One region of the Stutzerimonas tianxiuensis genome, then DNA from elsewhere that is predicted to be linked to it. Evidence: predicted binding sites of a transcription regulator. Region 1 holds the regulator's gene; the other holds the start of a gene.
What was found. The regulator LexA, encoded in region 1, represses DNA repair genes until DNA is damaged. The targets are predictions, from matches to a motif close to CTGTNTNNNNANACAG.

Region 1 (15,177 bases):
GAGTCGTTGCCGGTCACTGTCGCGGTGCCGGTGGCCGCCTGGGCATTGGTTCTCAGGCGCACGTCATCGGCCTCACTGCGTTCGAGCGGCATGCTTCGCGAGTTTCCCTCGGCCATTCTGGCCTGTTCGTTCACGTCGTCGAGCATGCGCTTGGCTTCGCACTGGCCGGAGATGCCTCGCGCCAAGGCCATTCCGCCGACCGCCAGCTGTAGAACTCCACCTACGCCGCCACGCCCAAGGCCTTTACCGAGGAAGTACAGGCCGCCGATGATCGATGCTGCGCGCTCCCAGCCGTGCACGTTCTGTGAGGCATGGTTTGAGGATGTCCTGAACATGGGTAATCACTCCGAATTGATGGTGTGATAAGTGACCCCGTCGCTCTGGCACTGTTCCCACCGTGGGTCGGCAAACCTGGGCGCCACAGGCAAGGGGGCCGGCGGCACGCTTGGGGCCTCGATTTTCTAGCGAGGCGCCATGTTGAATACCTTGAGGACGAAGGCGTATTCCAGCGCGACATCCTTCAGCGCCTGATAGCGCCCGCTCATGCCTCCATGCCCAGCGCCAAACTCTGTTTTCAGCAGCAGCAGGTTGTCGTCGGTCTTGTGCGCGCGCAGCTTGGCGACCCACTTGGCCGCTTCCCAGTATTGCACGCGGCTGTCGTTATACCCGGCTACCGCGAGAATGGCCGGGTAGGGTTGGCTGCGCACGTTCTCGTAGGGCGCGTAGGCCTTGATGCGGGCATGCACGTCGGGCTGATTCGGGTCGCCCCACTCGTCGTACTCGGTCACCGTCAGCGGCAGGTCGGCGTTAAGCATGGTGTTCAACACGTCGACGAAGGGCACCTCGGCGATGGCCGCACCGAACAGGTCCGGCCGCAGATTGACTACGGCGCCAATCAGTAGGCCCCCGGCGCTGCCGCCGCTGACGGCGAGTCGAGCCGGTTCGGTATAACCATCTGCAACGAGTTTTTCAGCGCAGGCAATGAAATCGCTGAATGTGTTTGGCTTATGTTCCAGTTTGCCCCCGCGATACCAGGCCTCGCCAAGATCGCCGCCGCCGCGTACATGGGCAATGGCGAAGACGAATCCGCGATCGAGCAGCGATAGCCGGGCATGGGAAAACCAGGGGTCCAGACTGTGGCCGTAAGCACCGTAGCCATAGAGATACAGAGGGGCTGGCTTACCGAAATGCTCACGGCGGCCAACCAGGCTGATAGGCACCTGAGTGCCATCGGCCACAGTGGCCCAGATGCGTCGGCTCTCGTAGGCATCGGCATCGAACGGACCCTCGACCGGCGTCTCCTTGAGCACCTGCTGCTGGCCGTCGGCCAGGCTCAGTTGACGGATCTGAGCCGGGCGGTTCAGCGCTTCGTAGCGCAGCCGGATAACCGGGCTGTCGAATTCGAGCGTGTTGTGTACGTGGAGGCTGTAGGCGGCATCCGGCAGTTGCACGCGATAGGGCGCGGCAGTCGACGGTCTAACTTCGATGATGGGAAGCCCCGCCTCACGCAGGCTCAGGGTGACTGCGCCGGCGTTCAGGCTGACGTCTTCCAGCATCACCGAGTCGCTGTGGCCGATCAACTCATGCCAGTGCTCGCGTTGCGGGGTGCGCTCCGGTGCCTGATACAGGGCGAAATTGATACCGGCCTGGTTGCTGCGGATCAGCCAGGTCCATTGCCCATCCAGCAGGCCGTGGTCAGGGTAGTACTCGTGATCGTCCTGGCGTGGTGCCAGGCAAACCCAGTTTCCTTCGGGTTTATCCGCTGAGAGCGCCCAGGCTTCGCTGGTGGTCTTGCTGTTGGAGAGGATGACCAGCTGGCGCTCTGAGCTGGCTCGGTAGCAATGCACGAAATAACGCCCGTCCGGGTCGTGATAGACCTCGGTGCGCTCGCTGTTGCCCAGCCGGTGACGGTAGATCTTGTGGGGGCGGTGGGTGTCGTCGAGTTCGCCGAAGAACAGGGTTTGATTATCGTTGGCCCAGGTCATGCTGCCGTCGCAATCTTCGAAGGGGAGCGCGGTCACCTCGCCTGTTTGCAGGTCCTTGATGAACAGCTGATAGATCTCGTCGCCTTGTGTGTCGAGGCTGTAAGCCAGCTTGCTGTGGTCCTGGCTGACACTGAACGCGCCCAGCGACAGGAAGCCTCCCGCTGCCAGCTCGTTGGGGTCGAGCAAGAGTTGCTCGCTAGCTTCATCCACGGCGAATGAGCCGTCCGCCGGGCGCCCGCAGCGGTAGTGGCGCGGATATTCATCGCCAGCCGTGGTGCGCTGGTAATAGAGCCAGGGTCCCCAGGGGGAGGGCAGCGAAAGGTCGGTCTCCCGGATACGGCCTTTGATTTCGAGAAACAACGATTCACGCAGTTGGTCTTGGTCAGCCAGCTGTTCTTCCAGATAGGCATTTTCCGCTTTCAGGTAATCGAGCACCTCGGGTGCGTCGCGGTTCTCCAGCCACTTGTATGAATCCTGGCCTGTATCGACGCGGGCAATGGGTGCAGACATGCATGACTCCTGAAGCGTGGCTGCGCACTGGCGCAGCTGAACGAGATTTTGGGTGCAGGCGGTGAGTGTACAAGCAAGCCAGGCTGGTTGTGACGCTGGGCGCAAGAAGTGGTCCATCACTGATGGCGGGTGGGATCAGCTGCATGAATGCCCGCCCATGCGAGGAAAGATGTGCCTGCTCGTCGCGGGTTTGGCTGGCCTTGGCTAGGCTTGATGGTCTTGAAGCGGATGAAGTGCCCTTGCGGTTTGGTCAGTCGATTGACATTCGGATGCTTTTCAAAGAAGGTGTGCTCACCCAAATCAAACGGGCGTATGAATCGAGCGTTTGCCACGCAAATGCCGTCAGCCCGGTTTATCGTGTCGGTGGGTGTCGTTTCACTGTGTAGCAGTGACGGTCTTCGGGCCGATGACGTGCGACACGTAACGTTCAGCTTCCATACCGTGGAGATCAGTTGATGATTTACGAAGGTAAAGCCATCACGGTTAAGGCTCTTGAGAGCGGCATCGTCGAATTGAATTTCGACCTCAAGGGTGAGTCCGTCAACAAGTTCAATCGCCTCACCCTCAACGACCTGCGCCAGGCAGTCGACGCCATCAAGGCGGACGCTTCGGTCAAGGGCGTCATCGTTACCAGCGGCAAGGATGTTTTCATTGTCGGCGCGGACATCACCGAGTTCGTCGACAACTTCAAGATGTCCGATGAGGAGCTGGTCGCCGGTAACCTCGAAGCGAACAAGATCTTCAGCAATTTCGAAGACCTCGGTGTCCCGACCGTCGCGGCCATCAATGGCATCGCGTTGGGCGGTGGTTTCGAGATGTGCATGGCCGCTGACTACCGCGTCATGTCCACTGTTGCCAAGGTCGGCCTGCCAGAAGTGAAGCTGGGCATCTACCCAGGTTTCGGCGGTACCGTTCGACTGCCGCGTCTGATTGGCGTGGACAACGCTGTCGAGTGGATTGCGTCTGGTAAGGAAAACCGTGCTGAAGACGCGCTCAAGGTCCGCGCCGTCGATGCCGTGGTTGCTCCCCAGCAGCTTCAGGCCGCCGCGCTGGATCTGATCAAGCGCGCCATTTCTGGTGAGCTGGACTACAAAGCCAAGCGTCAACCAAAGCTGGACAAGCTCAAGCTCAACGCTATTGAGCAAATGATGGCTTTCGAAACCTCCAAGGGTTTTGTGGCTGGTCAGGCTGGCCCGAACTATCCGGCGCCGGTCGAAGCGATCAAGACCATTCAGAAAGCCGCCAATTTCGGCCGCGACAAAGCGATCGAAGTTGAGGCCGCTGGCTTCGTCAAACTGGCCAAGACCTCTGTTGCACAGAGCCTGGTCGGTCTGTTCCTGAGCGATCAGGAGCTGAAGAAGAAGGCCAAGGCGTATGACAAGCAGGCCCGTGACGTGAAACTGGCTGCCGTGCTCGGCGCCGGCATCATGGGTGGCGGTATCGCCTATCAGTCGGCTGTCAAAGGCACGCCGATCCTGATGAAGGATATCCGCGAAGAAGGCATCCAGATGGGCTTGAACGAGGCTTCCAAGCTGCTCGGCAAGCGTGTCGAGAAAGGTCGCCTGACGCCAGCCAAGATGGCTGAAGCCCTCAACGCCATCCGCCCAACCATGTCCTACGGCGACTTCGGTCACGTCGACATCGTGGTTGAGGCCGTTGTCGAAAACCCGAAGATCAAGCAGTCGGTGCTGGCCGAAGTGGAAGGCCTGGTGCGTGACGATGCCATCATCGCTTCGAACACCTCGACCATTTCCATCAGTCTGCTGGCCCAGGCGCTCAAGCGTCCGGAAAACTTCTGCGGCATGCACTTCTTCAATCCGGTGCACATGATGCCGCTGGTGGAAGTCATCCGTGGTGAGAAGACCAGCGAAACCGCGATCGCCACCACCGTTGCCTACGCGAAGAAAATGGGCAAGAGCCCGGTCGTGGTCAACGATTGCCCGGGCTTCCTGGTCAACCGCGTGCTGTTCCCGTACTTCGGCGGCTTTGCCCGTGCCATCGCTCATGGTGTGGACTTCGTCCGCGCTGACAAGGTGATGGAAAAGTTCGGCTGGCCGATGGGTCCGGCGTATCTGATGGACGTCGTCGGCATGGACACTGGCCACCACGGCCGTGACGTGATGGCTGAAGGCTTCCCGGATCGCATGAAGGACGACACCCGTACGGCCGTCGACGTCATGTATGACGCCAACCGTCTTGGCCAGAAGAATGGCAAGGGCTTCTATGCGTACGAGATGGACAAGAAGGGCAAGCCGAAGAAAGTGGTCGACCCGCAGTCCTACGAGCTGCTCATGCCGGTGGTCAGCGAGACGCGCGAGCTCTCCGACGAAGACATCATCAACTACATGATGATTCCGCTGTGCCTGGAGACTGTCCGCTGCCTGGAAGACAACATCGTCGAAACCGCTGCCGAGGCCGATATGGGCTTGATCTACGGCATAGGCTTCCCACCTTTCCGTGGTGGTGCACTGCGCTACATCGACTCGATCGGTGTTGCCGAGTTCGTGGCACTGGCCGACAAGTACGCCGACCTGGGCCCGCTGTATCACCCGACTGCGAAGCTGCGTGAGATGGCCGCTAACGGCCAGAGCTTCTACGGTTAATCGAGGAATAGAGAGATATGAGCCTTAATCCGAGAGACGTCGTCATTGTCGACTTCGGCCGTACCCCGATGGGTCGTTCCAAGGGCGGCATGCACCGCAATACCCGCGCCGAGACCATGTCCGCGCAGCTGATCGATGGCTTGTTGGCACGCAACTCCAAAGTCGACCCGGCAGAAGTCGAGGACGTGATCTGGGGCTGCGTCAACCAGACCCTGGAGCAGGGCTGGAACATCGCCCGTATGGCTTCGTTGCTGACCCGTATCCCGCATACCAGCGCCGCGCAGACTGTCAGCCGCTTGTGCGGTTCGTCCATGAGCGCTTTGCACACCGCCGCTCAGGCGATCATGACCGGTAACGGTGATGTCTTCGTCGTGGGTGGTGTCGAGCACATGGGCCACGTCGGCATGATGCATGGCGTCGACCCGAACCCGCAGCTGTCGCTGCACGCTGCTAAGGCGTCCGGCATGATGGGTCTGACAGCCGAAATGCTGGGCAAGATGCATGGCATCACCCGCGAGCAGCAGGACGCCTTTGGTGAGCGTTCGCATCGTCTGGCGCACAAAGCGACCGTCGAAGGCCTGTTCAAGGATGAAATCATCCCGATGGAAGGCTACGACGAGAACGGTTTCCTCAAGGTCTTCGACTACGACGAGACCATTCGTCCGGAAACCACCCTGGAAAGCCTGGCGGCGCTGAAGCCTGCTTTCAACCCGAAGGGCGGCACCGTGACTGCAGGTACCTCATCGCAGATCACTGACGGTGCTTCCTGCATGATCGTCATGTCGGCGCAGCGTGCTCAGGATCTTGGTATCCAGCCGATGGCGGTGATTCGCTCGATGGCGCTGGCCGGCGTCGACCCGGCAATCATGGGCTACGGTCCGGTGCCGGCGACTCAGAAAGCGCTCAAGCGTGCTGGTCTGACGATGGACGACATCGACTTCGTCGAGCTCAACGAAGCCTTTGCCGCCCAGGCATTGCCAGTTCTGAAGGACCTCAAGCTACTCGACAAGATGGAGCAGAAGGTCAACCTTCACGGTGGAGCCATTGCCTTGGGTCACCCGTTCGGTTGCTCAGGTGCGCGTATTTCCGGCACTCTGTTGAACGTGATGAAGCAGAACAGCGGTACGCTTGGCGTGTCCACAATGTGCATCGGCCTCGGTCAGGGCATCACCACGGTGTTCGAACGCGTCTAAGCTATTTGGCGGTACTGGAACCGGGGCTCTGTGCCCCGGTTTTCATTTTTGATGAGTGTTTTTTTCAGAGGCAGTCGAGATGCAAGTCACGCCAGGCCGTTACCGTCATTACAAAGGCCCCGAGTATCGCGTATACGCAGTTGCTCGGCATTCCGAAACGGAAGAGTCAGTGGTCTTCTATCAGGCGCTATACGGCGATTTCGGGCTGTGGGTTCGTCCGCTCTCGATGTTTACCGAGACGGTAGAGGTCGACGGCGAAACGCTTCCCCGTTTTGCCCTGATCGAAGCCGAGCCCACTCGTTTTTAGGCACTGTATGCACGAGCTGGCTTAACCCCTGCGCTTGACCTCAGCTCTATCGCCACTATATATAGCGGTGCTTTCAGACCGGGTGAAGACCATTCTCCCTCGGTTTAGGACGATAAGACCCAGCCGGGCAGCCAGGCTGCCAATGGATTTAGGCCATGGGTGCGGACGTTTTCCGGAGCAAATGATTGCTCTCGCAGGCTGGTTACGCTGCTTCGCTTCTAGGCTGGCAAGCCAGGTGACGTTTCGACGTCGGGCTGCTGCCGGTTCAACAATCTCAGTTCACCTCTCGATTCAGGAACTCTCCTCTCCATGGGTAAATCGCTGGTCATCGTGGAATCACCGGCCAAGGCCAAGACAATCAACAAGTATTTGGGCAACCAATACGTGGTGAAGTCGAGTATCGGCCACATCCGCGACCTTCCCACCAGCGGCTCTGCCAACAAGGAGCCGGTCAAGCGCGGCAAGGCTGCAGCGGCCGAAGCTCCAGCGCTTTCGCCGAAGGAGAAGGCCAAGCGTCAGCTGTTTACCCGCATGGGCATCGATCCCGAGCACGGCTGGAAGGCGAAGTACGAAATCCTGCCCGGCAAAGAGAAGGTCATCGATGAGCTTCGTCGCCTGGCCAAGGAAGCCGATACCATCTATCTCGCGACCGACTTGGACAGAGAGGGGGAGGCCATCGCCTGGCATCTGCGCGAATCCATAGGTGGCGATGATGGCCGCTACAAGCGCGTGGTGTTCAACGAGATCACCAAGAAGGCGATTCAAGAGGCGTTCTCCAAGCCGGGCGACCTCGACATCAATCGTGTCAATGCGCAGCAAGCACGACGGTTCCTCGACCGAGTCGTGGGTTACATGGTCTCACCGCTGCTCTGGTCCAAGATCGCCCGAGGGCTCTCCGCTGGCCGTGTTCAATCGGTTGCTGTGAAGCTGGTGGTGGAGCGTGAGCGCGAGATCCGGGCATTCGTTCCGGAAGAATATTGGGAAGTACACGCCGACCTTGGTACGAGCGGCAATGCCAAGGTTCGCTTCGAAGTCTCTCGCGAGAACGGCGAAGCCTTTAAACCCCTCAACGAAGCGCATGCCATGGCGGCGCTCGAGCAGCTCAAGGATTCCAGCTACAGCGTCACCAAGCGTGAGGACAAGCCGACCAGCAGCAAGCCGTCTGCGCCGTTCATCACCTCGACGTTGCAGCAGGCGGCGAGCAACCGTTTAGGGTTCGGTGTGAAGAAAACCATGATGATGGCGCAGCGTCTCTACGAGGCTGGCTACATCACCTACATGCGTACCGACTCGACCAATCTGTCGGCAGATGCGCTGACGATGGTTCGGGGGTTCATCGAAGACGAGTTTGGCGGCAAGTATCTGCCTGAAAAGGCCAACTTCTACTCCAGCAAGGAGGGCGCCCAGGAGGCTCACGAGGCGATTCGTCCGTCGGACGTCAATCTGCGCCCGGCGCAGCTGACGGGAATGGAACGAGACGCCGAACGCCTCTATGACCTTATCTGGCGTCAATTCGTGGCGTGCCAGATGCCGCCTGCACAGTATCTGTCGACGAGCGTGACGGTCACTGCCGGCAATTTCGAGCTGCGCGCCAAGGGCCGCATTCTCAAATTCGACGGTTACACCAAGGTCATGCCGCAGCAAAGCAAGAGCGGCGAAGACGACGTGCTGCCGGAGATGAACAAGGGCGATGGGATGAAGCTGATCAAGCTTGATCCGAGCCAGCACTTCACCAAGCCCCCGGCGCGCTATTCGGAAGCGAGCCTGGTCAAGGAGATGGAAAAGCGAGGCATCGGCCGTCCATCGACCTATGCGGCGATCATCTCGACGATCCAGGATCGTGGCTACGTCTCGCTGCACAACCGCCGCTTCTACTCCGAGAAGATGGGCGACATCGTTACCGAACGCCTGTCAGAAAGCTTCAATAATCTGATGGACTACGGTTTTACCGCCGGCATGGAGGAAAACCTCGACGACGTTGCTCAGGGCGAGCGCGAGTGGAAGCACGTACTCGACGAGTTCTACGGAGATTTCAAGAAAAAGCTCGAGGTGGCCGAGGCCAGCGAGAACGGCATGCGTGCCAATCAGCCTACGCTGACCGACATTCCGTGCAAGGTTTGCGGTCGGCCGATGATGATCCGCACCGCGTCCACCGGCGTCTTCCTAGGTTGCTCCGGCTACAGCCTGCCACCAAAAGAGCGCTGCAAGTCCACGGTCAACCTCATCCCTGGCGATGAGATTGCCGCTGATGACGAAGGTGAGTCCGAATCCCGAGTGCTGTTGGGCAAACATCGTTGCCCGATCTGCAGCACGGCGATGGATGCCTATCTGCTCGACGAAACCCACAAGCTGCATATCTGTGGCAACAACCCCGACTGCACCGGTTACGAAATCGAAGAGGGTCAGTACCGCATCAAGGGCTATGAGGGGCCGAGCCTGGAATGCGACAAGTGCGGTAGTGAAATGCAGCTCAAGACGGGCCGCTTCGGCAAGTTCTTCGGCTGCACCAATGCCGACTGCAAGAACACGCGTAAATTGCTCAGAAGCGGTGAGGCGGCTCCACCGAAGATGGATGCCGTGAAGATGCCTGAGCTTAAATGTGAAAAGGTCGACGACACCTATGTGTTGCGTGACGGCGCCTCCGGTTTGTTCCTGGCCGCCAGCCAGTTCCCCAAGAACCGTGAGACCCGTGCACCCCTGGTGCTGGAGCTGCTCCCCCACAAGGATGAGATCGACCCTAAGTATCACTTTCTGCTGAGTGCGCCTCAGAAGGATTCGGAAGGGCGCGCGGCCGTGATCCGCTTCAGCCGCAAGACCAAGGAGCAATACGTTCAAACCGAGGTCAATGGAAAGCCGACCGGCTGGAAGGCATTCTTTGATGGCGGCAAGTGGAAGGTAGAAGACAAGAGCACCGGCAAGTAACTGACAGCCGCGAGTCGAAGCCGTCTTCCTGCGGGCTTCGACTCATTGCGTTTCAACTCTCGGGAGACCGTCGCCATGGCTCATGAGCTGTACACCCGCACCAATCAGAAAATCTACTTCGCCGGACTGGCCCTCGAAAACTGGCGGCGGGCTGAAGAGAAAGGCGCGATGAATGCGCCAGGTCTGATTCAGGCCGAGCGCGAGGCTAGCCTTTTTCAACTGTACGGCGCGTTGTTGGGCCTGTGTCATGAGATCGCCGGCTACTATCGCCTGCCCGAAGCCAGTGCGCCGCGTCCGGAGCTGTTGCTGGTGCCCTCAGTGCAAGGCGCTTCATCAAGCCCGGAGCTGGCTGAGCTAATTGAGCTGGCCGAGCATTCCGAAACCTGGTTAGCAAAGCTGCTGAAAGCTTACTCGGTACTCTTCGAGCCGCCTCGTACGCCAGCCAAAGCCAAGACCGATCCCACCATGCCGTTGATCGAGGCAGTCAGTGTCGATGAACAGGTGCCGGCGTTGGCACGGGAAGAGCTGGAGGCTTGGCGGCGCAGCTTGAAAGAGCTGGCCTTACGCTTTCGCGAGTCACTGACCGAGTGGTAAGCGAATAAGCGCGCAACGGCAGGGGGCCGCCGTTGCATCAGGTGCGCTGCTTGAACCTTAGGACTAGAGCAATGCCGCCTAGAATCGCAAAGCCGGCGACCAGCAACTTTCCGGTCAAGGGCTCCCCTAGCAACAGGCTTCCCGCCAGGGCTGTTAGAAGTGGCACGCTCAGCTGTACGGTGGCCGCCTGGATGGCCGCCAGGCCCGGGAGCGCTGCGTACCAGATGGCGTAGCCGATGCCGGAGGTCAAGCCGCCAGACAGCAGCGCATAGATCACTCCTGTGCTGTCCCATTTCAGGCTGTTCAGCGCCAGCAGGCATAACAGGATGGCAATTGGCAGGGTCCGAACGAAGTTACCCGCAGTAGCAGCCAGTGCATCAGGCGTACCTTTGCCTAATATCGAATAGGCGCCCCACGCAGCGCCCGCCAGCACCATCAGCAGAGAAGCCGATAGCGGCGGTGTACTCGTGCCAGGCAGCAGAAGCGTGAGTAGGCCAGCGCCTGCCATAAGCATTCCGGCACTCTGCCCCCAATGCAATCGCTCACCGTGAAGCATCCCCCAGGCGATCATGCTCAACTGCACAGCCCCGAACAGCAGCAGCGCGCCGGCGCCTGCGTCAAGGTTGAGGTAGGCATAGGAAAAGGAGGCTGCATAGGCGAAGAGTGCCAAGGCGCCTCGCCAGCTACCGGAGGTCGACGAAGATCGTCTTCTCAGGCACAGCAAAAGCCACAACACCACTGCTCCGGCAAATAAACGCAGTGCAGTAAAACTGGCCGGATCGATCTGGCTGTCGCGAAGTGCCGCGCGACAAAGCAGTGAGTTGCCAGCGAATGCAAGCATGGCCAGGGCCGTCAATAGCAAGGTTTTGATGGTCATCCAGCGGTCCGGTCCACGGTAGACCGCCATCCTAACGGCTGGCCGCGTTGCTGCGCATCTGCTTTCTGTCTGGGCGAGAGTGTCTGAAAATTCAGCAATGTGTCTCGGCAGCGAAACCCAAAAGCTGCCCGCAGGCCGGGTGGCTGTTACAATGCGCCGTTTGAACGGGAGCATGATCATGCCAACGTCTTTTCTGGAAATCGTCGAGCTACCCGACGGCAGCATTGTGCTGCGTCGCGCCGAGGACGAAGGCGTACTGGTCACGCTGGATTTTTCTGACGATGCCAAGGCGTTCCTGCAGGGGCAGCACGTCGAAATCGCCAAGGCAATGTTCAACATTGGCGTGCAAATGGCGGGGCGGGTGTCAGAGGGTGATTTCGAGCGGGAGGAAGAGGGCTCGCGGGTATTGCATTGAGAGGTGGAATGCTTGGACTGCTTTACGGCTGCGGGCGGGCTTCGGCACATCCTTATGCCGAATGGCTGGGACGTATCAGCTACCCAGACGTATGTTCAAACTTTGCGCATTACCCTGAGCGGCCGCCACCCGAAGTTTCAGCCGGGACGCCTTGTCGAGGCGTGGGAACCAGGTAATCACCGTGTGGCTGCAGCCTGACACCAATGCCTTGCACGCCAGCTCAAGCGCAGTCTGACTTTCACGCGCCTGCAGCAACAGGATACGGTCACGATTCAGGCCGTTTTCTCGCAGCCAATTCTGTGAAAGTGATACCGGTGGAGCAATCAGTGTGAGCCAGCGCGTATCAGCCGCCTCACTGAGCTCGCGCAGCATTGGAGCCAGCAACTGGCGGCAGTGATCCCCGCTACCGGTAAGGGTCATTTCGCTAAGGCAGTCATCCGCGGGCTGCGGGGCGCGCGCTACCTCGCCGAAGGGCGTCAGGCGATGCGCGATCAGCCCTTCGAACAAGGAAAGCTGCGGTGGTTTGCCTGCGGTGGGTTGGGGATGGTACTGCATGAACCTCTCCTTAGCGGCGTATTACGCCGACGCTCAAACCTTCGATAACAAGCTCTTGCTGCTCGAGATCAACTTCAATAGGCGCAAACTCGGGGTTTTCAGCGAGCAGCCAGACCTTGCTGCCTTCGCGCTTGAAACGCTTAACGGTTACTTCGTCCTCGATTCTGGCCACGACAATCTGTCCGTTACGCGCTTCACGCGTGGTATGGACCGCCAACAGATCACCATCGAAGATGCCGACATCCTTCATGCTCATACCGTGTACACGCAGCAGGTAATCAGCCTTCGGCTGAAAAAATGAAGGATTGATCTGGCAAGATTCTTCGACATGCTGCTGTGCGAGAATTGGCGCCCCGGCGGCCACCCGGCCGATTACTGGAAGTCCATTTTCCTCAGTAGCCGGTTCGAACCCTGGAATACGTATCCCGCGGGAGGCGCCGGGCGTCATCTCAATGGCTCCTTTGCGAGCCAAGGCCTTGAGGTGCTCCTCTGCGGCATTGGGCGACTTGAAACCCAGCTCTTGAGCGATCTCGGCACGCGTCGGCGGATAGCCGTTGTCCTCAAGGCAGCGCTTGATGAAGGCGAGAATTTCCGACTGGCGTGGGGTCAGCTTGATCATCAAAGGGCCTCTGTTCTTTTATACAGTGACTGGGATTATATACAGTGCTGGATGCTTGGCAATCGTTGTTTGAAGCAGCCGCAGGCTATCTTTGAATGCGCTTTGAACCGGTCGCCAGAGTTATTTGGCGCTATGTTGGTTGACTTGGGGTAGGTTGAAACGTAAGTTTCAAACAGATGTTTGTCGGGGGAGAAGCATGGCGCAGTCTGAAACAGTCGAGCGTATTCTGGATGCGGCGGAGCAGCTATTCGCTGAGAAGGGGTTCGCCGAGACGTCGCTGCGTCTGATCACCAGCAAAGCCGGCGTCAACCTGGCCGCGGTGAATTATCACTTCGGCTCGAAAAAAGCTCTTATTCAAGCGGTTTTCTCGCGTTTTCTGGGTCCGTTCTGCTTGAGCCTCGAACGTGAGCTCGACAGGCGTGAGGCCCAGTCCGACAGAAAAGAAAGTCTCGAGGAGTTGCTTGAGATTCTAGTTGAGCAGGCACTGGCGGTGACGCCACGCAGTGGCGACGATCTGTCCATTTTTATGCGCCTGCTGGGGCTTTCGTTCAGTCAGAGCCAGGGCCATCTGCGTCGTTACCTGGAAGACATGTACGGCAAGGTGTTCCGCCGCTATATGCATCGAGTCCACGAGGCCGCTCCGTCGATCCCACCCATTGAGTTGTTCTGGCGTGTGCACTTCATGCTTGGCGCTGCGGCATTCAGCATGTCCGGCATCAAGGCTCTACGGGCCATTGCCGAGAACGACTTTGGCGCCAGGACGTCAATCGAGCAGGTCATGCGCATGATGGTGCCGTTCCTCGCGGCCGGCATGCGGGCCGATTCCGGTGTGGCTGATCCTGGGCTGGCTCAGGCCCATCCGATTGCCCGGCGTAACGCGCTGGCTATGCCAGCTAAGGGCTAGGGTGCATCCTCGGGGCGCGATCAGCTAAGCTAGCCGCCCATGACTGACCTCGATTTTCTTCACGTCTCGATCGCTGACCAGATGCTTTACGGTTTTACCGGTTCCCGCCTGCGGCTCCGGTTGCCAGTTTCGACTGCGCTTAATGGGGCAGGCGAGCGTAATGGCTCTGGCTGTACGCCCCGGGGTCGCCACCGGGTGCGTGCGCGGATTGGTGAGGGCCTGCCTTTGGGCGCCGTGTTGCGTGGACGACGCTGGACCGGCGAGGTTTGGAATGCCGACATGCATGACCAGTTTCCTGGCCGTGACTGGATTCTGACCCGAATTCTCTGGCTAAGCGGCTGCGAGCCTGGCTATAACCGGATGGGCTCGGTGGATACCTTCCGTCGCTATATCTATCTGCATGGCACGCCTGACTCTGAGCCAATGGGCATACCGCGTTCGCATGGCTGTATCAGAATGCGCAATGCCGACCTGCTCGATCTGTTTCCTCGTGTGCCCGCTGGTTGTGCCGTGCACATCGGCGAAGCGGCATGTCCGGAATGGTCGAGCGCAACGATCAATTAAGGATTCGCTGACTAACATGCAAGGCTCTTTGATGCTGGACGTCGCTGGTACCTGGCTCACTGCCGAGGATCGCCAGTTATTACGCCAGCCGGAAGTCGGTGGGCTAATTTTATTTGCCCGCAACATCGAAAATCCGCGTCAGGTCGAGGCCCTTTGCCGCGCCATTCGAGCGGTGCGGCCTGACCTCTTGCTCGCGGTCGATCAGGAGGGCGGGCGTGTCCAGCGGCTGCGGCGTGATTTCGTCCGGCTACCGGCGATGCGAGAGTTTGCCTCGCATGCCAATGCCGTTGAATTGGCAGAAGCCTGTGGCTGGATCATGGCGACCGAGGTGCTCGCCGTTGGACTCGATTTCAGTTTCGCGCCTGTGCTGGACCTTGATTATCAGCGCAGCGCGGTGGTGGGCTCGCGTGCTTTCGAGGGAGATCCGCTACGCGCCAGTGAGCTTGCAGATGCTTTCATCAACGGCATGCACAGTGCCGGAATGGCCGCCACTGGTAAGCACTTCCCCGGTCATGGCTGGGCCGAGGCAGATTCCCATGTGGCGATACCGGTCGACGAACGCGGACTGGATGAGCTTCGCGGTCAGGATCTTGTTCCGTTCTACAGGTTGGCGGACAAGCTTGACGCTGTAATGCCAGCCCATGTGATCTATCCGCAGGTCGACGACAGGCCCGCTGGGTTTTCTCGGCGCTGGTTACAGGATGTCCTGCGCGGCGAGTTGGGTTTTCGCGGCGTGATCTTCAGTGATGACCTGTCGATGGCCGGGGCGCATGTGGCCGGTGATGCCGCGAGCCGGATAGAAGCAGCGCTGTCAGCGGGTTGCGACATGGGGCTGGTATGCAACGATCGAGGCGCCGCGGAGTTGGCGCTGTCGGCGCTGCAGCGGCTTGGAGTGCGGCCATCCGCGGTCTTAGGCAAGATGCGCAGCCGCGCGGCCGACTCGTCGGAGTATAAACAGGACCCACGCTGGCAGGCCTCCATTGCTGCGCTCAGAGCCGCTGAGCTGATTGCTTGACCAAGGAACATAGATGACTGTCCATGCCATTATTGGCGGCACCGGGCTTACAGAGCTGCCGGGGCTGACCCTGCGTGAAGCTGTTCCCGCCGAGACGCCGTACGGTCCGCCGTC
Region 2 (15,177 bases), on a different contig from region 1:
GGCACCAGTGGTAACCCCCTCAAAGCCGAGCGTCATTTCCTCAGCGATACGGCCTCCAAACAGCGAGCAGATTTGACTGATCAAGGCTCGTTTGGAAAGACTGTAACGGTCTTCTTCGGGTAGAAACATCGTGACACCCAAAGCCCGACCGCGCGGAATGATCGATACCTTATAAACAGGATCGTGCTCCGGAACGACGCGCCCCACGATGGCATGCCCCGCCTCGTGGTATGCCGTATTGAGTCGCTCCTTTTCGGACATGACCATGGACTTGCGCTCGGCGCCCATCATGATCTTGTCTTTGGCCAGTTCGAACTCTTTCATTTCCACCAAGCGCTTGCCGGCGCGTGCCGCAAACAACGACGCTTCGTTGACTAGGTTGGCTAGGTCCGCACCTGAAAATCCAGGCGTGCCCCGCGCAATCAAAGCCGGCTCAACAGTGTCACCAAGCGGAACCTTGCGCATGTGGACTTTAAGAATCTGTTCGCGACCACGAATATCGGGGAGCCCAACGACTACCTGACGGTCGAAACGACCGGGGCGAAGCAGCGCAGGATCGAGCACATCCGGCCGGTTCGTGGCAGCAATGACGATGATGCCGTCATTCATTTCGAAACCATCCATCTCGACCAGCAACTGGTTCAACGTCTGCTCTCGCTCGTCGTGACCACCGCCGAGACCCGCGCCGCGATGGCGACCGACAGCGTCGATCTCATCAATGAAAATGATGCACGGCGCATGCTTCTTGGCTTGCTCGAACATGTCGCGCACGCGGCTAGCACCCACCCCGACGAACATCTCAACGAAATCGGAACCGGAGATGGTAAAGAACGGAACCTTGGCCTCGCCAGCGACCGCCTTAGCCAAAAGCGTTTTACCGGTACCCGGTGATCCAACCATCAGCACGCCACGCGGAATGCGGCCTCCGAGACGTTGAAACTTACCGGGGTCACGCAGGAACTCGACCAGTTCGGTGACTTCTTCTTTCGCCTCATCACAACCGGCGACATCAGCAAATGTGGTTTTGACCTGATCTTCGGACAGCAGGCGAGCCTTGCTCTTGCCAAAGCTCATCGGGCCGCCTTTGCCACCCGCGCCGCCTTGCATCTGCCGCATGAAGAACATGAAAACCGCAATGATCACCAAAATTGGGAAGCTAGCCACCAACAGCTGCGTCCAGATGCTCTGCTGCTCAGGCTGCCGGCCTTCGATCACCACATTGTTGTTGATCAGGTCACCGATCAGGCCGTTGTCCTGAATCGCGGGGCGAATCGTCTTGAACGTCTCGCCGTCACTGCGCTTGCCGGTAATGACGAAACCGTCGACGGTCACGCGCTCGACCTGACCTTCTTTCACCTGCTCGATGAAATCCGAATAGTTGAGCGTTTGCGGCTCTGTCGGGCTGGAAAAGTTGTTCATCACCGTCACCAGGACAGCGGCAATGATCAACCACAAAATCAGGTTCTTTGCCATGTCGTTCAATTCACTACCCTCTAGAGCAGGCGGGTTTTCGGGAGCCTGCATGACGGCCGATGGTTCGCTCTCGGCCTAACTTACTACACAACGTTGCTGAACGCGCAGCTCGGTCTGTAACCCGATATGAAACATGCTAGCCGGTAAATCATAGGCTCGGGTTCGACGGGATGGTTCAGCTCCATTCGGTTAAGACCGCAGCGCTTCCAGCGCGTTGCCATCGCCCCGGTATCCGCGCGCCAGCAGATACTGTTCACGTGAGCGGTCCCTTGATGACAAGGGTTTACGCATCTGCACCTTATCGAAATTCTGCCGCACATCCTTCAGGTAGGCATCGAAACCATCCCCCTGGAAAATCTTGATCAGAAAGTCCCCACCGGGGCGCAGAACTCGCATGGCCAGATCAAGCGCAAGCTCGCAGAGAAACATCGCTCGCGCCTGGTCAGCAACCTTCACCCCACTCATATTGGGGGCCATATCGGAAATCACAAGGTCAACTTGCGTTTCACCGATGGCCTGAAGGATCTCAGCGAATACTTCGTCCTCAGTAAAATCACCGAGAACAAAGGTAACGTCCGCAATGCTGTCCATGGGCAGAATATCGGATGCAATCAGCCTCCCGCGATCACCGATCACCCTGCTGGTGACCTGCGACCAGCCGCCCGGTGCAGCCCCGAGATCGACCACTGTCATGCCTGGCCGGAGAATACGATCCTTTTCTTGAATCTCGAGAAGCTTGTAGCTCGCTCGCGACCGATAGCCATCCCGCTGCGCCATCTTTACATAGGGATCATCAAAATGTTCTTTCAGCCAACGCGGGCTGGTCTTGGAGCGTGCCAAGCTGTTACCTCATCTGTGCGGCTCAGAGCGTGTCAGTTACACTAGCCGGGTTTTCCAGGGTTCTGACGCAAGGGTCGAATTATGCCGCTCACTAACGAGCAGAAGAAACAGTACAAATCCATCGGCCATCATCTGAAGCCTGTATTGATCGTATCGGAGAACGGCTTGACCGAAGGCGTACAAGCCGAGCTGGAGCGAGCCCTGAACGATCACGAATTGATCAAGGTGCAGCTGCGGATCACCGAGCGTGACGATCGGCGCGCGCTAACTGATGAATTATGCAAAATTGGCGGCTGCGAACTGGTTCAGTCTATCGGCAAGATGGCACTGATCTATCGCAAGAACCCCAAAGTGAACAAGCAGCTCTCTAACGTGCATCGCTTCCAGAGCTGATCCACTTTTCAGCCGCCGTCTTCTGCTATCGCTCCCGACCGGGAGCGACTTGCAGCACCAGGATTAACCCGCACAAACCCATCGCCAAGTAACTGAATACCAACCAGTACGATGATTCGATAATGCCCGCCCGCGCCGAAAAATGACTTCCGGCCAGGAGCAGCACTGCCAGTAACAGCTGACCTCGCAGATCGCGCCAAAGACTACGAAGCCCGCAGAGCTGGATCAGCACCGCCGCCTGAAGCAACACACAGAACGCAGCGAAGCCCACCAGCAAAGGCCGCAGACTGCCGGCGACCTCTTCGATCAGCAACGGCGCCAAGCCGATCTTGGCCAACGCCGGCAGCATTACAAACTGCAGCAGCCATAACCCGCCGACCCAGAATGTCTGGGCCAGCTGCCAACTAATCACGCCTGCGCGCATCGGTCGAATCTCAGAGATGGCGAACCTCGACGATCTCGAACTCGACCAGCCCTCCCGGCGTTTTCACCACAGCGACGTCACCTTCGACCTTGCCGATCAGGGCGCGCGCAATTGGGGAGCCCACGGAGATCTTGCCGAGCTTGATCTCCGCTTCGTCCTCACCAACGATCTGATAAGTGACGCGCTCATCAGTCTCGACATTGGCAATCTCAACGGTGGTCCCAAAGATCACTTTGCCAGTGTGCGGAATGCTGCTGACATCGATGACTTGAGCATTCTGAAGACGCCCTTCGATATCACGAATCCGCGCCTCGACCATGCCCTGCTGTTCGCGAGCGGCGTGATACTCGGCGTTTTCCTTGAGATCCCCCAGCTCACGCGCCACGCCGATGTCATGACTGAGCTTGGGGCGAAGGACTTTGGTGAGATGGTGCAGCTCTTCTTCCAAGGCGCGCGCGCCCTGGACAGTCATTGGGTATTTAGTCATGCCTTGATTCCTGCATGGAGATCCTGCAAGCGACGTACGGTCTTCTCGGGACCGAACTTCAGCGCCTCACAGATCGCCTGCCCACCAGCCAGGGTGGTGGTGCAGCAGATCTTGTGCTGCAGAGCGTTACGACGGATTGAGAAAGAGTCGGCGATGGACTGACGCCCCTCGGTAGTATTGATGATCAGCGTGACCTCGTCATTCTTGATCATGTCGACAACGTGCGGGCGACCCTCGGTTACCTTGTTCACCCGACGCACCGGCAGCCCAGCAGCCTCGATGATCTTTGCCGTGCCAGCCGTACCGACCACTTCGAAACCAAGCTCGATCAGATCACGCGCCACCTGGGCTACGTGTGGCTTGTCGTCATCGCGCACACTGATGAACGCACAGCCACTGTTCGGCAGAATCTCGCTAGCGCCGAGCTGAGCCTTGGCAAAGGCTTCGGCGAAGCTGTCGCCGACCCCCATCACCTCACCGGTCGATTTCATTTCCGGGCCGAGGATCGGGTCGACACCCGGGAACTTGGCGAAGGGGAAAACCGCTTCTTTAACACTGTAGAAATCTGGAATTATTTCTTCGGTCAGCCCGACCTCAGCCAGCGTTTTACCCGCCATGACACGTGCCGCAATCATCGCTAGCGAGACGCCGATGCACTTCGATACGAAAGGCACTGTACGCGACGCACGCGGATTGACCTCAATGACGAAGATGTCCTCGCCCTGCACGGCCATCTGTACGTTCATCAGACCGACCACACCCAACTCCAGCGCCATCTTCTTGACCTGGTCTCGGATTTCGTTCTGGATGTGCGCCGGCAATGAATAAGGCGGCAGTGAGCAGGCCGAGTCACCGGAATGCACGCCGGCCTGTTCGATGTGCTGCATGATGGCGCCGATTACCACGTGCTCGCCGTCACACACCGCGTCGATATCGACCTCGATGGCGCAGTTGAGGAAGTGATCGAGCAGCACTGGGCTGTCATTCGACACTTTCACCGCTTCGCGCATGTAGCGCTTGAGCTCTTCTTCCTGGTAAACAATTTCCATCGCCCGACCGCCCAGTACATAAGACGGACGCACCACCAGCGGATAACCGATCACTTTCGAGGCGGCAAGTGCCTCTTCTTCGCTGCGGGCGGTCGCGTTTGGCGGCTGGCGCAGGTTCAGGCGCTCGACCATCTGCTGGAAGCGCTCACGGTCTTCAGCGCGGTCAATAGAATCAGGGCTGGTTCCGATGATAGGCACACCCGCCTCTTCCAGCGCACGAGCCAGCTTCAGCGGAGTCTGGCCGCCGTACTGCACGATAACGCCCTTGGGCTGCTCGACACGGACGATTTCCAGCACGTCTTCCAAGGTTACCGGCTCGAAGTACAGACGATCCGATGTGTCGTAGTCAGTGGAGACAGTCTCAGGGTTGCAGTTGACCATGATGGTTTCATAACCATCGTCGCGCATTGCCAGTGCCGCATGAACGCAGCAGTAATCGAATTCGATGCCTTGGCCGATACGGTTCGGGCCGCCGCCGAGAATCATGATCTTCTCGCGGCTGGACGGATTCGCCTCGCACTCTTCCTCGTAAGTCGAGTACATGTAGGCAGTGTCAGTGGCGAACTCGGCGGCGCAGGTGTCGACGCGCTTATAGACCGGCAGCACTTTAAGCTTGTGCCGGTGAGCTCGCAGGTTCTTTTCGGTTACGCCAAGCAACTTGGCCAGGCGCGCGTCGGAGAAGCCTTTGCGCTTGAGCTTGTACATGACATCGCGATCGATGCTGGACAGGCCCATAGTCTTGATTTGCTCCTCCTCCTTGATCAGATCCTCGATCTGCACCAAGAACCACTCATCGATGCGCGTGAGGTCGAACACTTCGGCGACCGTCTTGCCAGCGCGGAAAGCATCGGCCACGTACCAAATACGATCAGCGCCCGGCACGGTCAGCTCACGCTTGAGGGTGCTTTCGCTCTCGGGGTCAGTCAGATCGAGCTTCGGATCAAAGCCGGACACACCGACTTCCAGGCCGCGCAGCGCTTTCTGTACAGATTCCTGGAAAGTGCGCCCGATGGCCATGACCTCACCGACCGACTTCATCTGGGTGGTCAAGCGAGCATCAGCTTTGGGGAATTTCTCGAAAGCGAAACGCGGGATCTTGGTCACGACGTAATCGATCGCCGGCTCGAAGGACGCAGGGGTGCGGCCACCGGTGATGTCGTTCTGCAACTCGTCGAGCGTGTAGCCCACCGCAAGCTTTGCAGCGATCTTGGCAATGGGGAAGCCAGTGGCTTTGGACGCCAGAGCTGACGAACGCGAAACTCGCGGGTTCATCTCGATCACGACCATACGGCCGGTGTTGGGGCAAATGCCAAACTGCACGTTGGAACCGCCGGTTTCAACGCCGATCTCGCGCAACACCGCCAGCGAGGCGTTACGCAGAATCTGATATTCCTTATCGGTCAGAGTTTGCGCTGGCGCGACGGTAATGGAGTCGCCGGTGTGGACCCCCATCGGATCGAAGTTTTCGATGGCACAGACGATGATGCAGTTGTCCTTCTTATCGCGGACCACCTCCATCTCGTATTCCTTCCAGCCGATCAGCGACTCATCGATCAGCAGCTCGCTGGTCGGCGACAAGTCTAGGCCACGAGCGCAGATCTCCTCGAACTCTTCACGGTTGTAGGCGATACCGCCACCGGTGCCGCCCATAGTGAACGAGGGACGGATGATGCAAGGAAATCCGACCTTATCGAGCACGCCATAGGCTTCGTCCATGTTGTGCGCGATACCGGAGACCGGGCATGCAAGGCCGATATTCTTCATAGCCTTGTCGAAGCGCGAGCGATCTTCAGCTTTGTCGATGGTGTCGGCGTTGGCGCCAATCATCTCGACGCCAAACTTCTCCAGGATGCCGTGCTTTTCCAGGTCCAGCGCACAGTTCAGGGCGGTCTGACCACCCATCGTCGGCAGTAGCGCATCGGGGCGCTCCTTCTCGATGATCTTGGCGACGGTGGCCCACTTGATTGGCTCGATGTAAGTGGCATCAGCCATGGACGGGTCGGTCATGATGGTCGCGGGGTTGGAGTTGACCAGGATGACGCGGAACCCCTCTTCGCGCAGTGCTTTGCACGCCTGCGCTCCGGAGTAATCGAACTCGCACGCCTGGCCGATGACGATCGGGCCAGCGCCGAGGATCAGAATGCTTTTGATGTCTGTACGTTTTGGCATGGTCTCTCTCGAATTCTGTGCTCGGCGAACTTAGCGGCGCTTGGCCATGGCGTCGATGAAGCGATCAAACAACGGCGCGACATCATGCGGGCCTGGGCTAGCCTCAGGGTGGCCCTGGAAGCTGAAGGCAACCTTGTCAGTGCGCTCAATACCTTGCAGCGTGCCGTCGAACAGCGACTTGTGCGTGGCGCGCACATTGCTAGGCAGGCTGGCTTCGTCTACGGCAAAACCATGGTTCTGACTGGTGATCATCACCACTCCCGTCTTCAGATCCTGAACCGGGTGGTTCGCACCGTGGTGGCCGTTGGGCATCTTCATGGTCTTGGCACCAGAGGCCAACGCCAACAATTGATGGCCGAGGCAGATACCGAACACCGGAATGTCGGTTTCGAGCACTTCCTGGATTGCCTTGATCGCGTAGTCGCAAGGCTCGGGATCACCGGGGCCGTTGGCCAGGAAGATACCGTCCGGGTTCAGCGCCAGGGCTTCGCTGGCAGGCGTCTGAGCCGGCAACACAGTGACCCGGCAACCACGCGCGACCAGCATGCGCAGAATGTTGTACTTCACGCCGTAGTCGAAGGCGGCCACATGGTACGGCAGCTCACTGGCAGGTACCTCAGCATGACCGTCATCACTCAGACACCAAACGCTCGAGCGCCACTCGTAGCGCTCCTTGACGCTGACCTCTTTGGCCAGGTCCATGCCCTTGAGACCGGGGAAGCTGCGAGCCAACTCCAGCGCCTTTTCTTCAGTCGCATCGTCACCTGCCAGGATGCAACCATCCTGAGCGCCTTTCTCGCGAAGGATGCGGGTCAGACGGCGGGTATCGATGCCTGCAATGGCGACGGTGCCATTGGCCTTGAGGTAATCCGGCAGCGGCTGCTTGTCCCGCCAGTTGCTCGAGACCAGCGGCAAGTCGCGAATCACCAGCCCGGCAGCCCAAACCTTCCAGGACTCGGCGTCTTCTGGGGTGGTACCGGTATTGCCAACGTGCGGATAGGTCAAGGTGACGATTTGCTTGGCATAGGAAGGATCGGTGAGGATTTCCTGATAGCCGGTCATGGCGGTATTGAACACCACCTCACCGATAGTCTGGCCGTCGGCGCCGATAGATTCGCCGCGAAAAATACTGCCATCGGCAAGGGCGAGAATGGCTGGCTTAGTCAAGAGACCTCCCAAAGATCAAGGCTGAAGCAAGCGCAGATTGTAAAAAAGCGGGATGACGTGTGAAGGTCATCCCGCTTTTTATTTGATTCATTCTGCGCAACTTTTAGTGGACACACTAAAACGGGAAGCTTACAGAAACCGCCCTTTCAGGTCCAGCCGCAATCAGCCAAAACGCCGAGCGAGGAGCTTCCTCAGCGTAGCCCGAGCACATCCTGCATGTCATACAGCCCCGCTGGCTGCTGCTCCAACCACATCGCAGCGCGCACCGCGCCTTTGGCGAAAGTCATCCGACTGGACGCCTTATGGGTGATCTCGACCCGCTCGCCCTCGGCTGCGAACAGAACGGTGTGATCTCCCACAACGTCGCCGGCACGCACGGTGGCAAAGCCGATCGTCTCCCGCGCACGGGCGCCCGTCTGCCCTTCGCGGCCATAAACCGCAACCTCCTGCAGATCGCGACCAAGCGCCTGCGCGACGACCTCACCCATGCGCAACGCAGTGCCCGACGGCGCGTCCACCTTGTGGCGGTGATGCGCCTCGATGATCTCGATATCGACCTCGTCACCCAGCACCCGCGCAGCCGTATCAAGCAACTTCAGACACAAATTGACGCCGACACTGAAGTTCGCCGCAAATACGATGGGGATATCCTGCGCGGCCGCTGCCAACTTCTCTTTCTCTGCAACCGAGAAACCGGTCGTACCGATCACCATCGCCTTACCGGCGCGCCGGCACACTTCGAGATTTTTCAGCGTGACCGAAGGATGAGTGAAATCGATCAGCACATCGAACTCGTCGACGACCTTCGCTACCTCACCAATCAGCGGCACACCGAGCCGCCCGATTGCCGCCAGTTCACCCGCATCGGCACCGACCAGAGTGCTATCAGGCCGATCAATGGCGGCGGTCAAACCCGCAGCACCGGCAGTTTGCTGAACGGCTTCGACCAGTGTCTTGCCCATACGCCCGGCGGCGCCCGTTACTGCAATACGTCGCATAAAAACAGCTCCAAGCTGCAAGCCTCAAGCTGCAAGAGCGCCTTCAGGAAGGCTGCCGCCTGCAGCTCGCCGCTGGATTAAAGATCGCCAAAAAATCGCTTCACGCCTTCAAACCAGCCACTGGCCTTTGGCGAATGCGAACTGTCGCTCTGTAAGGTCTTGCGGAACTCGTCGAGTAGCTCGCGCTGGCGCTTGCCCAGGTTGACCGGTGTCTCCACCGCGACCCGGCACAACAGATCGCCAGCCGCACCGCCACGCACAGGAGCAACCCCCTTGCCGCGCAAACGGAACTGCTTGCCAGTCTGAGTACCTTCCGGGATCTTCAACTTCACCCGCCCGTCGAGGGTTGGCACTTCCAACTCGCCGCCCAGCGCCGCATCGGCAAAACTGATCGGCACCTCGCAAAACAGGTGCTTGCCGTCACGCTGGAAGATCGGGTGCTCACGTACGTTGACCACTACGTAAAGGTCACCAGCCGGACCGCCCTGAGCGCCCGCCTCGCCTTCACCCGTCAAACGAATCCGGTCACCTGTATCGACACCCGGCGGCACCTTGACCGAAAGTGTCTTCTGCTCCTCGACCCGACCTTGCCCATGGCAGCTACCGCAAGGATCGGAAATCATCTTGCCGCTGCCATGACAGCGCGGGCAGGTCTGCTGAACCGAGAAGAAGCCCTGCTGCATGCGCACCTGACCGATGCCACCACAGGTGGTACAGGTCACTGGACTGGTGCCCTTCTTGGCGCCAGAACCGTCGCAGGTCTTGCATTCAGCCAAGGTGGGCACCCGGATGGTGACCGTGGTGCCCCGCACAGCCTCTTCCAGATCCAGCTCAAGGGTGTAGCGCAGATCGCTGCCGCGCTGAGCGCCGCCACGCGAGCTGCCGCGACCGCCAGCAAAGAAATCGCTGAACACATCGCCAAAGATGTCGGAGAAATTGGCGTTGCCGTAAGCCGCACCCGCGCCAGCTCCCATCTGGGGATCGACGCCGGCATGACCGTACTGGTCGTAGGCCTGACGCTTGCTCGCATCGGAAAGCACTTCGTAAGCCTCGTTGGCTTCCTTGAATGCGTCTTCAGCGGCTTTGTCTCCGGGATTACGGTCCGGATGATGCTTCATTGCGAGGCGACGATAAGCCTTTTTCAGCTCCGCCTCGCTGGCGCCGCGCTCGACACCCAGCACTTCGTAATAGTCACGTTTGGCCATAAGTTTCCTGAACCTTCAAATTCGTACCCTCCAGACACGCCGACGCGGGAGCAAGCCCCCGCGCGGCGATCAGCCCCGTCGCGGCATCACCGCATCGGGCTGGAGCAAAAGGCAGCAGCCTGAACGGACTCTGCCCTCACCCCTCTCATGGAGGTCATAAGCCGCGGCTTACTTGTTGTCCTTGACCTCTTCGAACTCAGCGTCAACCACGTCGTCACCTGACTGAGCATTGTCGCCAGCCTGCTCGCCTTCGCCGCCCTGAGGCTGCTCGGCATACATCTTCTGCGCCAGCGGAGTGGAAGCCTGCGAGACTGCTGCGATCTTGGCTTCGATCTCGGCCTTGTCGTCGCCCTTGATGGCCACTTCCAGCTCGCCGATGGCTTTTTCGATGTTGGCCTTGTCTTCTTCGGTGGCCTTGTCGCCAGCCTCGGTCAACATCTTGCGAGTTGCATGCACCAGCTGATCGCCCTGGTTGCGGACAGTCACCAGCTCTTCAAACTTGCGGTCTTCCTCGGCGTTGGCTTCGGCGTCACGCACCATCTGCTCGATTTCCTCCTCGGAAAGACCCGAGTTGGCCTTGATCACGATGGACTGGTGCTTGCCGGTGGCCTTGTCTTTCGCCGACACGTGCAGGATGCCGTTGGCATCGATGTCGAAGGTCACTTCGATCTGCGGCACACCACGCGGAGCGGGCGGAATATCAGCCAGATCGAAACGACCCAGGGACTTGTTCTGCGAAGCCTGTTTGCGCTCACCCTGCAGTACATGGATGGTCACGGCGCCCTGGTTGTCATCGGCAGTCGAGAACACCTGCGACTTCTTGGTCGGGATGGTGGTGTTCTTCTCGATCAGCGCAGTCATCACGCCACCCATGGTTTCGATACCCAGGGTCAGCGGGGAAACGTCGAGCAACAGCACGTCCTTGACGTCGCCAGCCAGCACTGCACCCTGAATGGCTGCACCCATGGCCACGGCTTCGTCGGGGTTGACGTCCTTGCGGGCTTCCTTGCCGAAGAACTCGGCAACCTTCTGCTGCACCAGCGGCATGCGGGTCTGACCACCGACCAGAATCACGTCGTCGATCTTGGAGACGTCGATCCCGGCGTCTTTCATCGCCATGCGGCACGGCTCGATGGTGCGCTGAACCAGATCCTCGACCAGCGCTTCGAGCTTGGCGCGAGAGATTTTCACGTTCAGGTGCTTCGGCCCGGTCGAATCTGCCGTGATGTAAGGCAGGTTGACGTCGGTCTGCTGACTGGAAGACAGCTCGATCTTGGCCTTTTCAGCAGCTTCCTTCAGACGCTGCATGGCCAGCGGATCACCCTTGAGGTTCATGCCGCTTTCTTTCTTGAACTCGTCGACGAGGTAGTCGATCAAGCGGATGTCGAAGTCTTCACCACCAAGGAAGGTGTCACCGTTGGTGGCCAACACTTCAAACTGATGCTCGCCGTCAACCTCGGCGATTTCGATCACCGACACGTCGAAGGTACCGCCACCCAGGTCATATACGATGACTGTGTGATCGCCCTTGGCCTTGTCCATGCCATAGGCCAGCGCGGCAGCAGTCGGCTCGTTGATAATGCGCTTAACATCCAGACCCGCAATGCGCCCGGCGTCCTTTGTAGCCTGACGCTGGCTGTCATTGAAGTACGCCGGGACGGTGATCACCGCTTCGGTAACCGGCTCGCCGAGATAGTCTTCGGCAGTCTTCTTCATTTTCTTCAGGATCTCGGCAGAGATCTGCGGCGGTGCCATTTTCTGGCCGCTCACCTCTACCCAGGCGTCACTGTTGTCCGCTTTGACGATCTTGTACGGAACCATCTGGATGTCTTTCTGCACGACGTCTTCATCGAAACGACGACCGATCAGTCGCTTCACGGCGTACAGCGTGTTGTGCGGGTTGGTAACAGCCTGACGCTTGGCCGATTGACCAACCAGGATTTCACCGTCATTGGCGTACGCAATGATCGAGGGGGTGGTGCGACCGCCTTCGGCGTTCTCGATCACCTTGGCCTTGCCGTTTTCCAGAATGGAGACGCAGGAGTTGGTCGTTCCCAGGTCGATACCGATAATCTTGCCCATGTGCTTCTCTCCGAACTTTGATTGATCCGCGCCTGTTTACCGGCTGCGGGTAATACAAAAACGCTTGGCTACCAGATGGGGGTCAGCCGCAAAAATTCAAGCCTGCTCATCAATCGAAGGCGGGGTTTCTGCCGGCGCCTTGCTGACAACGACCATCGCCGGACGCAACAGACGTCCGTTGAGCAGATAGCCCTTCTGGAACACCTTGAGCACGCTGCCTGGCTCGGCATGGGTGCTTTCTTCCATGGCCATGGCCTGGTGATGCTCGGGATTGAAGGGCTCGCCCTGTGGGTCAATCTGCACCAACTGATGGCGCGCCAGAGTGTCGAGCAACAACTTGAACGTCAGCTCGACACCTTCGCGCATCGGCTTGACTGCTTCATCATCTGGATTCGACAGCTCGAGCCCGCGCTCCAGACTGTCAGCGACGCCCAGCAGATCGCCGGCGAATTTTTCCAGCGCAAACTTGTGCGCTTTCTCAACATCCTGTTCGGCACGACGACGGATGTTCTGCAACTCAGCTGCCACTCGCAGGGACTGATCCTGCGCCGCGGCCAATTGCTCTTCGAGGGACTGCACCCGTGCAGCCAGATCCTCGGTCACCTCGGCTTGCGCGGTCTCGTTTTCATCAGGGGTCTGGTTGTCCAGGTTCTGCTCGTCGGCCATGCGGTCCTCCTCATCGATACGTCAGCGGGCGTCGACCCGCGCTTGTGCCGCTATATGGGGGCAACAAAATTCTGCTTCAAGGGCGTATCCACATCAAAGAAACACCCAGCCCCTTTCGAACAGCCCATTCGGTGCCTAACCGACCGCATTTGTTTACATACCACTCACGCGGAGCAGCTTGATGAGCCACGCAGAAGCACTGTATAAATACCCAGTCACCTACGCAGGAGTCCTGCCATGCTGGTCCATCTTTCCGTTCACAATTACGCAATCGTCGAGCATCTCGATCTTGAGCTCAAACGCGGCATGAGCGTGATCAGCGGCGAGACCGGCGCAGGCAAGTCGATAATGCTCGATGCGCTAGGTCTCACTCTTGGCGATCGAGCCGACAGCAGCGTGGTGCGCATCGGCGCGGACAAGGCGGATATTCTTGCGAGCTTCGACTTGGACGACATCCCAGATGCACGAGCCTGGCTGGCCGAGCGCGATCTGGAAAATGATGGCCCATGCATCCTTCGGCGAGTGATCACTGCTGAAGGTCGTTCGCGCGGCTATATCAACGGAACGCCCTGCCCGCAAGGTGACCTCAAGGCGCTTGGCGAGCTACTGATCGATATCCACAGCCAGCACGAACACCAGTCACTGCTAAAGCTCGATACGCACCGGCGGTTGCTCGATGAGTACAGCGGCAATCAAGATCTTGCCCGCCAGGTGCAGCTGGCCGCCCAGCGCTGGCGGCAAACCCGGCAGACCCTGGAGCGACTTAGCAGCAGCAGTGATGAACAGCGCGCCCGCCACCAGCTGCTCAGCTACCAACTCGAGGAGCTTGAGACATTGGCTCTCGGCGACGACGAATTGGACCAGCTGGAGCAGGAGCACAAGAACCTCTCCAACGCAGAACACCTGCTCGGCGCCTGTCGCCAGGTGATCGAGCTGTGTAGCGAGAGCGACGCCGGCAACGTACTGTCAGCGCTGACCTCGAGCCTGCAGCGCCTGACTGGCTTTCAGAACCAGCCCGGCGCGCTTGGCGAGGCCGTCAATCTGCTGTCCAGTGCGCAGATACAGGTTGAAGAAGCGATCGGCGAACTCAATCGCTTTCTCGATCACTTCGATTCCGACCCACAAAGGCAGCAGGCACTGGAAGAACGCCTCGACAGCATCTATACCCTGGCGCGCAAACACCGCGTTCAGCCGTCAGAGTTACCGAGCTTGCAGCAACGCCTCTTCGAAGAACTGGAAAGCCTTAACGCCGACGACACTGCGCTGGAGCAACTCGGCGAAGAGCTTGCCGCCTACGAGCGACATTATCGAGAAAAAGCCGAACAGCTGAGCGCTTCGCGCCAGCTGGCGGCAGAATCCTTGGCGCAAGCCGTCGAAACGGAAATTCAACGTCTGGGTATGCCAGGCGGCAAGTTTAGCGCCGTGTTGAAGCCCGCAGCAGAAGGAGACCTGATGCCACACGGACTGGAACAGGTAGAGTTTCTGGTAAGCGCCAACCCAGGCCAGCCACTGCGTCCACTGGCAAAGGTTGCCTCGGGCGGTGAGCTGTCGCGCATCAGTCTTGCGATTCAGGTGATCACAGCGCAGACATCACGCATTCCGACCCTGGTGTTCGACGAAGTGGACGTCGGTATCGGCGGGCCGACCGCAGAAGTGGTCGGCCAATTGCTGCGCCGCCTCGGCGAGCGGGGCCAAGTACTGACCGTGACCCACCTGCCACAAGTTGCGGCACAGGGTCACCATCACCTGTTCGTACACAAGGCGCGCGGCGCCCAAGAAACCCACACCGCTGTCGCCGCACTGGATGGCAGTGAACGGGTCGAGGAAATTGCCCGCATGTTGGGTGGGCTTGACCTCACCGAGCAAGCACTGGCCCACGCCCGCCAGATGATCGGCACAGCTCAAACATCCTAAAAAAGCAAGCAACGACGACCCACGGATCATCTTGCCGCGGCGCCAGCTGGAGAGCACACACCATTCCACGTACCGGACTGCACTGGGCTGGCTTGCAATAAAACGCGCCTCATCCGACTCATGGTCATGGGCACATCCCCAACGCACTGAGGCGGCAGCAGCCGGATGAATCGCACCTTCAAAACAAAACCCCGCCAATCGGCGGGGTTTTGTCATATAGCAAGATTATCCGGGGCTCACATTCGAACCAGATCAACTCCGATCACTCAGGCTTCTTGCGGACGTACAGCACCAAGTTGTGATCCACCAG

Region 2: recN (DNA repair protein RecN) is a predicted target of LexA. The motif match lies at 13,153-13,168, and genes of this name have one in related genera.

The regions. Positions count from the first base shown of each region.
Region 1 covers NZ_JBPVWS010000008.1:194,749-209,925, reverse strand. The annotation lists gene ACSSNI_RS12570 (YgaP-like transmembrane domain) at 1-335, opposite strand, end outside; gene ACSSNI_RS12565 (S9 family peptidase) at 462-2,495, opposite strand; gene fadB (fatty acid oxidation complex subunit alpha FadB) at 2,951-5,098, shown strand; gene fadA (acetyl-CoA C-acyltransferase FadA) at 5,116-6,291, shown strand; gene ACSSNI_RS12550 (DUF1653 domain-containing protein) at 6,371-6,598, shown strand; gene topA (type I DNA topoisomerase) at 6,908-9,520, shown strand; gene ACSSNI_RS12540 (DUF6586 family protein) at 9,596-10,114, shown strand; gene ACSSNI_RS12535 (DMT family transporter) at 10,152-10,991, opposite strand; gene ACSSNI_RS12530 (hypothetical protein) at 11,170-11,406, shown strand; gene sulA (SOS-induced cell division inhibitor SulA) at 11,482-11,961, opposite strand; gene lexA (transcriptional repressor LexA) at 11,972-12,580, opposite strand; gene ACSSNI_RS12515 (TetR/AcrR family transcriptional regulator) at 12,777-13,484, shown strand; gene ACSSNI_RS12510 (L,D-transpeptidase) at 13,524-14,048, shown strand; gene nagZ (beta-N-acetylhexosaminidase) at 14,065-15,063, shown strand; gene ACSSNI_RS12500 (S-methyl-5'-thioinosine phosphorylase) at 15,077-15,177, shown strand, end outside.
Region 2 covers NZ_JBPVWS010000023.1:36,252-51,428, reverse strand. The annotation lists gene ftsH (ATP-dependent zinc metalloprotease FtsH) at 1-1,473, opposite strand, end outside; gene rlmE (23S rRNA (uridine(2552)-2'-O)-methyltransferase RlmE) at 1,663-2,313, opposite strand; gene ACSSNI_RS21185 (YhbY family RNA-binding protein) at 2,395-2,706, shown strand; gene ACSSNI_RS21180 (DUF4149 domain-containing protein) at 2,732-3,130, opposite strand; gene greA (transcription elongation factor GreA) at 3,141-3,617, opposite strand; gene carB (carbamoyl-phosphate synthase large subunit) at 3,614-6,835, opposite strand; gene carA (glutamine-hydrolyzing carbamoyl-phosphate synthase small subunit) at 6,866-8,002, opposite strand; gene dapB (4-hydroxy-tetrahydrodipicolinate reductase) at 8,194-9,000, opposite strand; gene dnaJ (molecular chaperone DnaJ) at 9,078-10,205, opposite strand; gene dnaK (molecular chaperone DnaK) at 10,374-12,287, opposite strand; gene grpE (nucleotide exchange factor GrpE) at 12,384-12,953, opposite strand; gene recN (DNA repair protein RecN) at 13,191-14,867, shown strand; gene fur (ferric iron uptake transcriptional regulator) at 15,130-15,177, opposite strand, start outside.